3 regions of the Streptomyces sp. NPDC044571 genome follow, and region 1 is predicted to be linked to each of the others. Evidence: riboswitches for the same ligand, from Rfam matches in the RefSeq annotation. Region 1 holds a riboswitch; each other region holds the start of a gene.
What was found. A riboswitch is a leader RNA that binds a small molecule or an ion and turns the genes downstream of it on or off. The one in region 1 is predicted to bind thiamine pyrophosphate.
Positions count from the first base shown of each region.

Region 2: it holds a riboswitch for thiamine pyrophosphate, as region 1 does, so the genes downstream of both, thiO (glycine oxidase ThiO) here and AB0B01_RS27590 (thiamine ABC transporter substrate-binding protein) in region 1, are expected to answer to the same signal.
Region 3: it holds a riboswitch for thiamine pyrophosphate, as region 1 does, so the genes downstream of both, thiC (phosphomethylpyrimidine synthase ThiC) here and AB0B01_RS27590 (thiamine ABC transporter substrate-binding protein) in region 1, are expected to answer to the same signal.

Region 1 covers NZ_JBEZBN010000072.1:4,300-8,943, reverse strand. The annotation lists gene AB0B01_RS27595 (iron ABC transporter permease) at 1-981, opposite strand, end outside; gene AB0B01_RS27590 (thiamine ABC transporter substrate-binding protein) at 1,041-2,144, opposite strand; TPP riboswitch at 2,229-2,338, opposite strand; gene rlmN (23S rRNA (adenine(2503)-C(2))-methyltransferase RlmN) at 2,426-3,538, opposite strand; gene AB0B01_RS27580 (phosphatidate cytidylyltransferase) at 3,615-4,644, opposite strand, start outside.
Region 2 covers NZ_JBEZBN010000043.1:4,336-8,979, forward strand. The annotation lists gene thiE (thiamine phosphate synthase) at 1-575, opposite strand, end outside; gene AB0B01_RS22160 (Rv2175c family DNA-binding protein) at 673-1,038, opposite strand; gene AB0B01_RS22165 (FAD-dependent oxidoreductase) at 1,112-2,332, opposite strand; TPP riboswitch at 2,424-2,536, shown strand; gene thiO (glycine oxidase ThiO) at 2,534-3,703, shown strand; gene thiS (sulfur carrier protein ThiS) at 3,700-3,900, shown strand; gene AB0B01_RS22180 (thiazole synthase) at 3,904-4,644, shown strand, end outside.
Region 3 covers NZ_JBEZBN010000069.1:159-4,802, reverse strand. The annotation lists gene AB0B01_RS27205 (helix-turn-helix domain-containing protein) at 1-680, shown strand, start outside; gene AB0B01_RS27200 (SsgA family sporulation/cell division regulator) at 777-1,226, shown strand; gene AB0B01_RS27195 (YibE/F family protein) at 1,246-2,649, opposite strand; TPP riboswitch at 2,722-2,867, shown strand; gene thiC (phosphomethylpyrimidine synthase ThiC) at 2,862-4,644, shown strand, end outside.

The DNA.
Region 1 (4,644 bases):
CGGCGGGACGAGGAAGGTGCCGCCGCTCGCGTCCTGCAGCGCCCGGTAGAAGCCCGTCCCGTACCCGCCGGGCGCGTCGAAGGACCGCTCGACCAGCACGCCCAGCGGCAGCACGATCAGCAGCGCCACCGTCGCCAGCACCGCGCCCAGCAGCGCCCGCTGCGCCAGGCCGCGGGGGCGGTGCGCGGTCCGCGCCGGGTCCACCATCCGCAGGGCCGTCTCCCGTCTGCGCACGGTCCAGGCGTGCACGGCGAGGACGGCCCCGACCGCAGCGAACTGCACCATCGTCAGGACGGCGGCCGTGGGCAGGTCCAGCAGCTGCGCCGTCTGCCGGTAGACCTCCACCTCCAGCGTGGAGTACGAGGGGCCGCCCAGGATCTGCACGACGCCGAAGGAGGTGAAGGTGAACAGGAAGACCATGAGCGCGGCGGCGGCCACGGCGGGCCCCAGCGCGGGCAGCGTCACCTGCCGCCAGGCCGTGAACCGGCCGGCGCCCAGCACCCGGGCGGCCTCCTCCTGGCGCGGGTCGAGCTGCGCCCACAGCCCGCCCACCGTCCGGACGACGACGGCGTAGTTGAAGAAGACGTGGGCGAGCAGGATCGCCCAGACCGTGGTGTCCAGCCGGACGCCCCACAGTTCGTCCAGCAGCCCGCCCCGCCCGACCAGCGCCAGGAAGGCCGTGCCGACGACCACGGTCGGCAGCACGAACGGGACGGTGACCAGCGCCCGCAGCAGCTGTTTGCCGGGGAACTCGAAGCGTGCGAAGACGTACGCGCCGGGGAGCGCGACCAGCAGCGTGAGGGCCGTGGACGCGAGCGCCTGCCAGGTGGTGAACCAGAGCACGTCGGCGATGTCGGGCCGGGCCAGCACCTCGCCGATCCGGCCGAGCTGCCAGCCCTCGTCGGTCTTGACCCCGCGGCCGACGATCGCGACCACGGGATAGGCGAAGAACAGGCCGAAGAAGACGAGGGGCACGGCCATCAGGGCGAGTCTGACGGCCGTACCGCGTACGCCCTCCTGTGCAGGAGCGCTCTCGCGTCCTACTTCACGACCAGCGAGGACCATGTCCTGACCCACTGCTCACGGTTCTTGGCGATGGTGTCCGGAGCGACGTTCTCCGGCTTCTCGACCACCACGCCGTGCTTCGTGAACAGCTCCGGCAGCTTCGCGTCCTTGACCACCGGGTTCACGAACATCTGGAGCGGCATGTCCTCCTGGAACTTCTTGCCGACGAGGAAGTCGATGAGCGCCTTGCCGCCCTCCTCGTTCTTCGCTCCCTTCAGCAGGCCGGCGAACTCGACCTGGCGGAAGCAGGTGCCGGTCGCCACGCCCGTCGGGGCCTCGGCCGGCTGCGGGTCGGAGTAGAGGACCTCGACCGGCGGGCTGGAGGCGTAGGAGACGACCAGCGGGCGGTCGCCCTTGGCCTTCTTGCCGCCCGCGGAGCCCGAGAAGCGCTCGTTGTAGGCCTGCTCCCAGCCGTCGACGACCTCGACGCCGTTGGCCTTGAGCTTGCTCCAGTAGTCCTTCCAGCCGTCTTCGCCGTACTTGCCGACGGAGGCGAGCAGGAAGCCGAGCCCGGGCGAGGAGGTCGCCGCGTTCTCGGTGACCAGCAGGTTCTTGTACTCCGGCTTGACCAGGTCGTCCAGCGTCTGCGGCGGGGCGATCTTCTTGTCGGCGAAGTACGCCTTGTCGTAGTTGACGCAGATGTCGCCGGAGTCCACCGGGGTGACCCGGTGCTCCTTGTCGAGCATGTACTCCGGCTTGACCTCGCCCAGGCCCTTGGCCTCGTACGGGGTGAAGATGCCGTTGTCGAGCGCCCGCGAGAGCAGCGTGTTGTCGACGCCGAAGAAGACGTCGCCGCGCGGGGAGCCCTTGGTCAGGATCTCCTGGTTGAGCGCGGCGCCCGCGTCCCCCGACTTCAGGACCTTCACGGTGTAGCCGCTCTGCTGCTCGAACTCCTTGAGGACCGCTTCGGTCACGTTGAAGGAGTCGTGCGAGACGAGGGTGACGGTCTTGGACTTCGGCGCGCTGCTCGTGCCGCCGGCCGCCGGCTTGTCCTTCGCGTCGCTGCCGCAGGCGCTGAGCGCCGTGACGCCGAGCGCGGCCGCGAGCACGGTGCCCGCGATCTTCCTGGTGGTGCTCACTGGTGTATTCCTCCTGGGATGACCAGGAGAAGACGCGGCCCTGCCCGGCGCTCTGTCGAGCGCACGCCGGGCAGGGCGCAACAGCTTGAGTGATGACCGAACTTCCTACCCCGAATGACCGGGGCGAGGTTCAGAGGGTCTGCGGATGACGGTTACCGCACTCTCAGCGCTGTGGCGCTCCCCTGTCGGAATATGCAATTGGTTCGGCCACAGGGTACCCCGTGGCCGATTCCGGCCGACCGGAGCCGGAACCCAGGGCTCCGGTCAGCGCTCCGGTCCGGTCAGCGCTCCGAGGCCGCGAGCTGGCCGCAGGCGCCGTCGATCTCCTGACCGCGGGTGTCACGTACGGTCACCGGCACGCCGTGGCGGGCGATGGCCTCCACGAAGGCCTTCTCGTCCTCGGGACGCGAGGCCGTCCACTTCGAGCCGGGCGTCGGGTTCAGCGGGATCAGGTTGACGTGGACGCGCTTGCCCTTGAGCAGCCGGCCGAGCAGGTCTCCCCGCCAGGCCTGGTCGTTGATGTCGCGGATGAGGGCGTACTCGATCGAGATCCGGCGGCCCGACTTCTCGGCGTACTCCCAGGCGGCGTCGAGGACCTCGCGGACCTTCCAGCGGGTGTTCACGGGGACGAGGGTGTCGCGGAGCTCGTCGTCCGGGGCGTGCAGCGAGACCGCGAGGCGGCACTTGAAGCCCTCGTCGGCGAACCGCAGCATCGCCGGGACCAGGCCCACGGTGGAGACGGTGATGCCGCGCTGCGACAGGCCCAGGCCGTCGGGCTCGGGGTCGGTCAGGCGGCGGATGGCGCCGACGACCCGCTTGTAGTTGGCCAGCGGCTCGCCCATGCCCATGAAGACGATGTTCGACAGCCGGGCCGGGCCACCGGGGACCTCCCCGTCGCGCAGCGCGCGCATGCCGTCGACGATCTGGTGGACGATCTCCGCGGTGGAGAGGTTGCGGTCCAGGCCGGCCTGGCCGGTGGCGCAGAACGGGCAGTTCATACCGCAGCCGGCCTGCGAGGAGATGCACATGGTGACCCGGTCGGGGTAGCGCATCAGCACCGACTCGACGAGCGTGCCGTCGTGCAGCTTCCACAGGGTCTTGCGGGTGGTGTCGTCGTCGCACGAGATGTGCCGCACCACGTTCATCAGCTCGGGCAGCAGCTCCTGCTGGAGCTTCTCGCGGGAACCAGCGGGGATGTCCGTCCACTGCGCCGGGTCGTGCGCGTAGCGGGCGAAGTAGTGCTGCGAGAGCTGCTTGGCCCGGAACGGCTTCTCACCGATCGCGGCGACCGCCTCGCGCCGCTCCTCGGGGGTGAGGTCGGCGAGATGCCGGGGCGGCTTCTTGGCTCCACGGGGGGCGACGAAGGTGAGCTCTCCCGGGACGGGGCGGGCCATGGCAGGTACTCCTCGTAAGACGAAAGGCGCGCCGCAGAAGCAGCGCGCCTTTCAAGGGTAACCGCCCCGCCGGGGTTCAGCCGGTGCCGACGAAGGCCGCCAGCAGCAGCCACACCACCGGGGCGGTCGGCAGCAGGGAGTCGAGCCGGTCCATGATGCCTCCGTGACCCGGCAGCAGGGTGCCCATGTCCTTGATGCCCAGGTCCCGCTTGATCATCGACTCGCCGAGGTCGCCGAGCGTGGCGCTCACCGCGACGGCGAGCCCCAGCAGCAGGCCCTGCCACCAGGCGCCGCCGTCGATCAGGAACTCCATGCACAGGGCGCCGGCCGCCATCGCGAAGGTCACAGCGCCGAACAGACCCTCGCGGGTCTTCCCGGGGCTGATGCGCGGCGCGAGCTTGGTCTTGCCGAAGCGCCAGCCCACCGCGTAGGCCCCGGTGTCGCTGACCACGGTCAGCAGCAGGAAGGTGATCACCCGCTGCGGGCCGTCGTCCGCGGTGAGGAGCATCGCGACGAAGGTGGCCAGGAACGGCACGTAGAACGCCGCGAAGACGCCCGCCGTGACGTCCTTGAGGTAGTCCTCCGGCGGCTCCGTCATCCGCCAGACCAGGACCGCCAGCGCGGTCAGGGCCATGGCCACCCAGGCGCCCTCGGCCCCGCGGACGTATCCGGCGATGACCATGGCGGCGCCGCCGATCGCCAGCGGGACGAGCGGCGCCTTGATGCCCTTCCTCTCCTGGAGCCGGGAGGTGAGCTCCCACAGGCCCACGACGACCGCCACGACGATGACGCCGACGAAGACGGCCTTGACGACGAACAGCGAAGCGGCGATCACCGCGCCGAGGCCGACGCCGACCCCTATGGCGGCACGCAGATCCCGCCCCGCCCGCTTCTTCGGCGGCGGGGAGTCACTGTGCGGTGCCTGCGAAGGCGGAGGCGGGGGGCTGGGCATGGGCTCCTGCGGCGGCATCTCGGCGCGGAACGGGGGGCCGCCGTCGGCGGCGGCCCCCCGGTCGCGTGCTTCCCGGTCGTCGAAGTCACGGCCGGCGGCATCGGGAACGATGGGCATGGGCCGAGTGTGGGGGCCCACCAGCGCATCGTATGCG
Region 2 (4,644 bases), on a different contig from region 1:
GCGCGCACGACCACGACGCGGGTGGCTCCGGCGTCCAGGACCTCGTCCAGGTTGCCGGCGTCGATCCCGCCGATGGCGAACCAGGGCCGGTCCTGGGTGAGGGAGGCCGCGTACCGGACGAGATCCAGGCCGGGGGCGTGGCGGCCGGGCTTGGTGGGGGTGGGCCAGCAGGGGCCGGCGCAGAAGTAGTCCACGCCGGGTTCCGCGACGGCGGCGTCGACCTCGGACTCGGCGTGGCAGGAGCGCCCGACGAGCACTCCTCCGCCGAGTATCGCGCGGGCGGCGGGCACCGGGATGTCGCCCTGGCCGAGGTGCAGCACGTCGGAGCCGATGGCATGGGCGACGTCGGCGCGGTCGTTCACCGCGAGGAGCTTGCCGTGCCGGCGGGCGGCCTCGGCGAAGACCTGGAGGTGTTCGAGCTCCTCGCCCGCCTCCATGCCCTTGTCGCGGAGCTGGACGATGTCCACTCCGCCGGCCAGGACGGCGTCGAGGAACTCGGGGAGGTCGCCCTGCCGCTTGCGGGCGTCCGTGCACAGGTAGAGCCGGGCGTCGGACAGCTGGGCGTTCGCGGACATGGGTACCCCCCGTGGTGGCGCGGTGCGCGGGCCGCTCGGCCCGCACACCGCGATGGATCGGCCGAGTCCGCTCAGGACCCGGGAATCGGGACTCCGGTCAGAGGGCGAGCGCCTGGGCCCGGCGCTTCACCTCCGTGCCGCGATTCTCCCTCAGGGCCTGCACGGGGGTGCCGGGCAGGGTCGGGTCGGCGGTGAACAGCCACTCCAGCATCTCCTCGTCGGAGAAGCCGTCGTCACGGAGGACGGTCAGCAGGCCGGCCAGGCCCTTGACGACCTTGTCGCCGTCGATGAAGGGGGCGGGTACCTGCAGCGCGCGGTTCTCGCCACGGCGCACGGCGATCAGCTGACCTTCCTTGACCAGCTGGCGGACCCGGGTCACTTCGATGTCGAGCATCTCCGCGATGTCGGGGAGGTACAGCCAGGCGGGGACAAGGGCATCGATCTTTGCGTCAATCTCGGTCACGGACACAAGCCTGCCACCTCGCACCGACACCCGGTACCCGAGCCCGCCCGTCCGGGTCTCCCCGATGCCCCTCCTAGGCGGCCGCCGACTTCAGGGGGGTCTCCGGGTCGCCGACCTTGGCGGGATCGAGGGGGGTGCCCGTCTCGATCAGCTTGCGGCCCTGCGCCAGGTCCCGGGGGCGGCCCACCGCCAGGAGCGCCACCAGCGCCCCGTCGCGGAGCCAGCACACCGACCACGTGGGCTCGGCCGGGTCCCCGCGCCACAGCAGGGTGTCCGCACCGGCGTGGTGTCCCGCGTACTGCACGAACCGGCCGAACTGCTCCGACCAGAAGTACGGGACCGGGTCGTACACCTGCACGGGCTCGCCCGCCAGGATGTTCGCCGCCACCACCCGCGGCCCCTGGAGCGCGTTGTCCCAGTGGTGCACCAGGAGCCGCGCCCCGTACCGCGCCGACGGGAAGGACGCGCAGTCCCCCACCGCGTACACGCCGGGCAGCGCGGTCCGCAGGTGCGCGTCGGCCACCACCGCGCCGTCGGGCCCGAGCTCCACGCCCGATCCCGCCAGCCAGCCCGTCGCCGGCCGGGCCCCGATGCCCACGACCACCGCGCCCGCAGCCAGCTCCCGGCCGTCCGCCAGCAGGACCCGGCCGGGCTCCACCGAGGCCACCTTGGTGCCGGTCAGCAGTTCGGCCCCCGCCTCCTCGTACCAGCGGGCCATCGGGGCGGCGACCTCCCCGGGCAGTGCCCCGGCCAGCACCCGGTCGGCCGCCTCGACCACCGTCACGGCGCAGCCCGCCTCCCGCGCGGCGGTGGCGAACTCCGCCCCGATCCAGCCCGCCCCGACCACGACCGCCGCCGGGGCGGTCGCCAGCACCGGGCGCAGCCGGGCCGCGTCGTCCAGGGTGCGCAGCAGGTGCACGCCGGGGACGCCCTCGGCGCCCGGCAGGGTCAGCGGTTCGGCACCGGTGGCCAGCACGAGGACCTCGTACGGGACCGGACCCGCCTCGGTGTCGAGTTCGCGGTCGGCGGCGCGCAGGGCGGTCACCTCCGTGCCGAGCCGGAGCTCGATCCCCAGCCCTTCGAAGTCCACGTCGAAGGCGGAGTCCTCGGCCTTGCCGAGCAGGACCGCCTTGGACAGCGGGGGCCGGTCGTAGGGCTGGTGGGGTTCGGCGCCCAGCAGGGTCAGGGGGCCGGTCCAGCCCTGCTCCCGCAGGGCGACCGCGGTCTGCACCCCGGCCATTCCGGCGCCGACGATGACGATGCCGCTCTCAGTCTTTTCCGTCTGCTCGCTCACGCCGCCCACCCTAGCCACCTGACAGCCCATCAGGAACGGAGGCCGGGGAAGCCGCCTTACCGGAGGGCGGCGCCAGGGTTAGTCTGGCCACCGTACCTATCGCGGGAGTCCGGGCGTACCGGGCTGAGAGGGAGGCTGGCCGGCCTCCGACCGTACGAACCTGATCCGGGTCATGCCGGCGAAGGGAGGGGCTGGACGCCCATGCACTCATCTCGAAAGGGATCCGACGTCCTCGTCATCGGGGGCGGGATCATCGGCCTGGTCACCGCCTGGCGGGCCGCCCGGCGCGGACTGCGCACCGTGCTCGCCGATCCGGCCCCGGGCGGCGGGGCCGCCTGGGTCGCGGCGGGCATGCTGGCCGCCGTCACCGAGCTCCACTACGGCGAGGAGACCCTGCTGGGCCTCAACCTGGCCTCCGCCGCCCGCTATCCGGAGTTCGCCGCCGAGCTGGCCGAGGCGAGCGGCGGCATGGACATCGGCTACCGCGCCTGCGGCACCCTCGCCGTGGCCCTCGACGCCGACGACCGCCTCCACCTGCGCGAACTGCACGCGTTGCAGCGCCGCTGCGGACTGGAGTCCGAGTGGCTCACCGGCCGCGAGTGCCGGCGCCTGGAGCCGATGCTGGCCCCGGGCGTACGGGGCGGGCTGCGGGTCGACGGCGACCACCAGGTCGACCCGCGCCGGCTGGCGGCCGCGCTGCTGGCCGCCTGCGAGGGCGCGGGGGTGGAGATCCACCGGGCGGGCGCGCGGCGGCTGGTGGTGAGCGCCGACCGGGCCGCGGGGGCGGAGCTCGACGACGGCACGCTGCTGGGGGCGGACCAGGTGGTGCTGGCTGCCGGTTCGCTCAGCGGGAGGCTGGACGGCGTACCGGCGCAGGTGCTGCCTCCGGTGCGGCCGGTGAAGGGGCAGGTGCTGCGGCTCGCGGTGCCGGCGGCGTACGCGCCGTTCCTGTCCCGCACGGTGCGGGCGGTCGTACGCGGCAGCCACGTCTACCTGGTGCCGCGGGAGAACGGCGAGCTCGTCGTCGGCGCCACCAGCGAGGAACTCGGCTGGGACACCACGGTCACCGCCGGCGGGGTCTACGAACTCCTGCGGGACGCCCACGAATTGGTGCCCGGCATCACCGAACTGCCGCTGACCGAGACCCGGGCCGGGCTGCGCCCCGGCTCCCCCGACAACGCCCCGCTGCTCGGCCCGACCGACCTGCCGGGTCTGCACCTGGCCACCGGGCACTACCGCAACGGGGTGCTGCTGACCCCGCTGACCGGCGATGTGATGGCCCAGCTGCTGGCCACCGGCACGGTGGCGGAGCTCGCCCGGCCGTTCAGCCCCCGCCGCTTCAGTTCCGCACGCGAGGAGTCGTACGCATGACCATCTCCGTCAACGGCGAGCCGCGCGAGATCGCGGCCGGCACCACGCTCGACGCCGTGGTCGCCACCCTGACCGCGGCCCCGTCCGGTGTCGCGGCCGCCCTCAACGAGACCGTGGTCCCGCGCGGCCAGTGGCCCCTCACGCCGGTGGGCGAGGGCGACCGCGTCGAGGTTCTCACCGCGGTGCAGGGGGGCTGAGCCATGGCCGACGACGTCTTCGCACTGGGCGACCGGACCTTCTCCTCCCGCCTGATCATGGGTACGGGAGGGGCGCCGAGCCTGGAGATCCTGGAACGGGCCCTGATCGCCTCGGGGACCGAACTCACGACGGTGGCGATGCGGCGCCTGGACCCCACGGTCAAGGGATCCGTCCTCTCGCTGCTCTCCAAGCTGGGCATCGCGGTCCTGCCGAACACGGCGGGCTGCTTCACGGCGGGCGAGGCCGTGCTCACGGCGCGGCTCGCGCGGGAGGCGCTGGGCACGGACTGGATCAAGCTGGAGGTCATCGCGGACGAGCGGACGCTCCTGCCGGACGGGGAGGAGCTGCTGGCGGCGGCCGAGACCCTGGTCGACGAGGGCTTCACCGTGCTGCCGTACACGAACGACGACCCGGTGCTGGCGCGCAAGCTGGAGGACGCCGGCTGTGCGGCGATCATGCCGCTGGGCTCCCCGATCGGGTCGGGGATGGGGATCCGCAACCCCCACAACTTCGAGTTGATCGCGGAGCGGGCCGGGGTCCCGGTGATCCTGGACGCGGGGGCGGGCACGGCGTCGGACGCGGCGCTGGCGATGGAGCTGGGGTGCGCGGCGGTCATGCTGGCCTCGGCGGTCACCCGGGCGCAGGCGCCCGTCCTCATGGCCGCGGCCATGCGCGACGCGGTGTCGGCGGGCCGGCTGGCCCACCGGGCGGGCCGCATCCCCCAGCGCCGCTTCGCGGAGGCC
Region 3 (4,644 bases), on a different contig from region 1:
AGGGAGCCCCGGCGAAACAACTGGCCCGCGAGGCCGGGCTCCCCCTTCCCACCGCGTACCACCTGCTGCGCACTCTCACTCACGAGGGCTATCTGCGCCGTGAGGGCGGGGTGTTCGTCCTTGGCGACGCCGCCGGGCGGCTGGCACGTGCCGGACTGCAGCAGAAACGTCGCAGCATGATCCTCGAATCACTGGCCCACTTCCGCGACGCGGTCGGCGCCCCCGTCTACTTCGCGGTGTTCCGCGAGGGTGAGATCGAGGTCGTCGGTGTCTCCGACACCCCAGCCACCCCGGCCTGCGAGGAGTGGGCCGATTTCCGCGAGACCGGCCATGCGCACGCCATCGGACAGTGCCTGCTGGCGCAGCTCGACGAGGAGACGCGGAAGGACTACTACGACCGCCACCCCGTCGGTCCCCTCACCGCATACACGGTCCGGGACCAGCGTGCGCTGGAACGCCGGATTGCGTCCCTCGGCCGGATGCAGCCGGTTACGGAGCGTCAGGAGTATGTGCTCGGCACGGTATGCGCGGCGATCCCCATCACGGCCGGCGATACGGCCGCAACGATGGCCATTTCCCTTCCCTTGCATCAAGAAGACCGATTGCGCTCTGCGGTTGATCGACTGCGGAGTGAAGTAGGCGCGCTGTTGAGCACCCTCTCGTTCTCTATCAGTATCTGAAATCTCACTCCTTGTGATCCGCCAGCGCTTACACCACCCTTGTCAAGAGGTCCCTGGGGATCATTCCTGGCCACTTCCACTACAGCGGGGTAGGCAATGCGCGAGTCGGTACAGGCAGAGGTCATGATGAGCTTCCTCGTTTCCGAGGAGCTCTCGTTCCGGATCCCAGTGGAGCTCGGGTACGACGCCCGTGATCCCTATGCCGTACGCCTGACCTTCCACCTCCCCGGAGACGCCCCCGTGACCTGGGCGTTCGGCAGAGAGCTGCTCCTCGACGGCATCAACAAGCCCTGTGGCGACGGAGATGTGCACATCGCCCCCATCGACCCCGACGAGCTGTCAGACGTCCACATCCGTCTCCATGTCGGGCCCGACCGCGCCCTGTTCCGCGCCGGTGCGGCGCCGCTCGTCGCCTTCCTCGACCGCACCGACCGGTTGGTTCCCCTCGGCCAGGAGCGCAGCCTCGGCGACTTCGAGGGTGACCTCGACCAAGCGCTCGGCAAGATCCTCGCCGAGGCCCAGCAGAACGAGCGGAACGCCGGCTGACCTTTCGCGGCAGCGGTGTTCAGCGCTTGCGGCGCCGGCCCCGGCCCGTGCGGACCGGCCCCGAGGCCGCCGCACCGGCCGGGGGCCCCGGCCGGTCGGCGGACACGACCAGTGCCGCCAGCGCCGTGGTGACCGGAACCGAGGCCACCAGGCCGATGGACCCCACGAGGGTACGGACGATCTCCTCCGCGACGAGCTCGCTGTTGGCCACCGAGCCCATGCTGCTGTTCGCGATCGAGAACAGCAGCAGCAGGGGCAGCGCGGCGCCTGCATAGGCGAGGACCAGGGTGTTGACCACCGAGGCGATGTGGTCGCGACCGATCCGGATGGCCGCCCGGTACAAGGCACGTGACCCCATGGACGGGTCTGCCTGGTGCAGTTCCCAGACGGCCGAGGTCTGGGTGACCGTCACATCGTCGAGCACGCCCAGGGATCCGATGATGATGCCTGCGAGCAGCAGGCCGCTCATGTCGATGGCGGGGTAGAGCCCGTGGATCAGTCCGGTGTTGTCGTCCGTGTTCCCGCTCAGGAACGCCCAGTCGATGAAGAGTGAGCCCAGCAGCCCGATCAACAGCAGTGAAACCAGCGTGCCGAGCACGGCGACCGAGGTCCGGGCGGTCAGTCCGTGACACATGTAGAGCGCGATGAGCATGATCGCGCTGGCGCCGATGACCGCGACCACCAGCGGGTTGGAGCCCTGCAGGATTGCCGGAAGGATGAAGAGCGTCAGCACTCCGAAGCTGACCACCAGTGCGATCAGTGCGAACACACCGCGCATCCGGCCGACGACGACCACCGCCACGGCGAAGAGCCCGGCCAGCAGGGCCAGCGGGAGCTTGCGGTTCACGTCGATCACGGAGTACTGGAGATCCCGCGGCGCGTCCGGGGCGTAGGCCACGACCACCTCCTGGCCGTCCGCCAACTGCCGTGGCGCGCCCGGCTGGACGATCTCGATGAACGTGCGGCCCTTTTCCGGACCGGTGCCGACCTCGACGGTGGCTTTCTTGCACTGCCCGGTCTGCGCGGCCTGCGCCTCCCGGCCCTCCGGGGTGGAGGTGTTGCCGGTCGGAGGCACCTGCGAGACGTTCACCGATTTGCAGTCGACCTGTTCGAGGGCGACGACCTTGCCCTGCTGGGTCTGGCGGTCGAAGCCCACTCCGGAACGCTCGTGGGCGGGGGCGCCGCCCGGCCAGAGCACCGCCATGCCGATGAAGACCGCGGCCGCGAAGGGGATCAGTACGGCTGCGATGACCCGGCGCAAATGGCGGGAGACGGGAGCCGCCGGTCCGTGGCCGTGGCTGTGCCCATGGCTGTGCCCGGAACCGGGGGAAGGCCCGTGCGCATGCCCCGGACCCGCGTGCGCGTGGTCCGGGTGGCCGGAGGGCTCTGGCAGATCGGCGGGGGGCTGCGGCGAGGACGTCACCGGCCGATCATCGCAAGAGTTGAGGGGGCCCACTGTTCAGCACGCCACAGATGACGCTAGCGTGGGGGCACCTTTGCACAACGCGGGAGCTCGGAGCACCGGGCTGAGAGGACGCTGATCACCGTACGCGCGCAGTACAGGCGTACGGGAAGAGGCTGCGTCGACCGCCGAACCTGTTACCGGGTAATGCCGGCGTAGGGAGATCAGGTCTCATGACCATTCAGGACGCACGCACGCCTGCCGTCAGTCAGGACGCCGACGGCCAAATCGAGCGCCAGCCGGGCTGGCACAAGGGGTACGTGGCGGGCTCCCGCCCCGACATCCGGGTGCCGGTCCGCCAGGTCCACCTCACCAACGGCAAGGACGTCACGCTCTACGACACGTCCGGGCCGTACACCGATCCCCAGATCGAGACCGATGTACGCCGCGGCCTGCCGCCGCTGCGGGAGAACTGGATCATCGGCCGCGGTGACACCGAGGAGTACGCGGGCCGCCCCGTCCGCCCCGAGGACGACGGCATCAAGCACACCTCGCCGCGCGGTGGCCTCAAGAACCTCGACGCGGTCTTCCCGGGCCGCCCCCGCCAGCCCCGCCGGGGTCGCGACGGCGCCGCCGTCACGCAGCTCGCCTACGCCCGCCGCGGCGAGATCACCCCGGAGATGGAGTACGTCGCCATCCGGGAGAACGTCTCCCCCGAGGTGGTCCGCGAGGAGATCGCCGCAGGGCGCGCCGTGCTTCCTGCGAACGTGAACCACCCGGAGATCGAGCCGATGATCATCGGCAAGCGCTTCCTGGTGAAGGTCAACGCCAACATCGGCAACTCCGCGGTCACCTCCTCCATCGAGGAGGAGGTGGAGAAGATGACCTGGGCGACCCGTTGGGGTGCGGACACGGTCATGGACCTCTCCACCGGACGCAACATCCACACCACCCGCGAGTGGGTGCTGCGCAACTCCCCGGTCCCGATCGGAACCGTGCCGCTGTATCAGGCGCTGGAGAAGGTCGACGGCAAGGCCGAGGACCTGACCTGGGAGATCTACAAGGACACGGTCATCGAGCAGGCCGAGCAGGGCGTCGACTACATGACGGTCCACGCAGGTGTGCTGCTGCCGTACGTGCCGCTGACGGCGCGCCGCAAGACCGGCATCGTTTCGCGCGGCGGTTCGATCATGGCGGCGTGGTGCCTCGCGCACCACAAGGAGAACTTCCTCTACACCAACTTCGAGGAGCTCTGCGAGATCCTCGCGATGTACGACGTCACGTACTCCCTCGGTGACGGCCTGCGGCCCGGGTCCATCGCGGACGCCAACGACGCGGCGCAGTTCGCCGAGCTGAAGACGCTGGGCGAGCTGAACACGATCGCCAAGCGGCACAACGTGCAGACCATGATCGAGGGTCCGGGCCACGTCCCGATGCACAAGATCAAGGAGAACATCGACCTCCAGCAGGAGATCTGCGAGGAGGCGCCGTTCTACACGCTCGGTCCGCTGACCACGGACGTCGCCCCCGCGTACGACCACATCACCTCGGGCATCGGCGCCGCGATGATCGCCTGGTGGGGCACCGCGATGCTCTGCTACGTGACGCCGAAGGAGCACCTGGGTCTGCCCAACCGCGACGACGTGAAGACCGGCGTTATCACCTACAAGATCGCGGCGCACGCAGCGGACCTGGCCAAGGGACACCCGGGCGCCCAGGAATGGGACGACGCCCTGTCGGACGCGCGGTTCGAGTTCCGCTGGGAGGACCAGTTCAACCTGGCCCTCGACCCGGACACGGCGCGCGAGTTCCACGACGAGACCCTCCCGGCCGAGCCGGCCAAGACCGCGCACTTCTGCTCCATGTGCGGTCCGAAGTTCTGCTCGATGAAGATCTCTCAGGACATCCGCCGTGAGCACGGCGGGGACCTGAAGGCCGAGGAGATCGAGGCGGGCATGGCGGAGAAATCCGCCGAGTTCGCGGCGAGCGGCAACCGCGTGTACCTGCCGCTGGCCG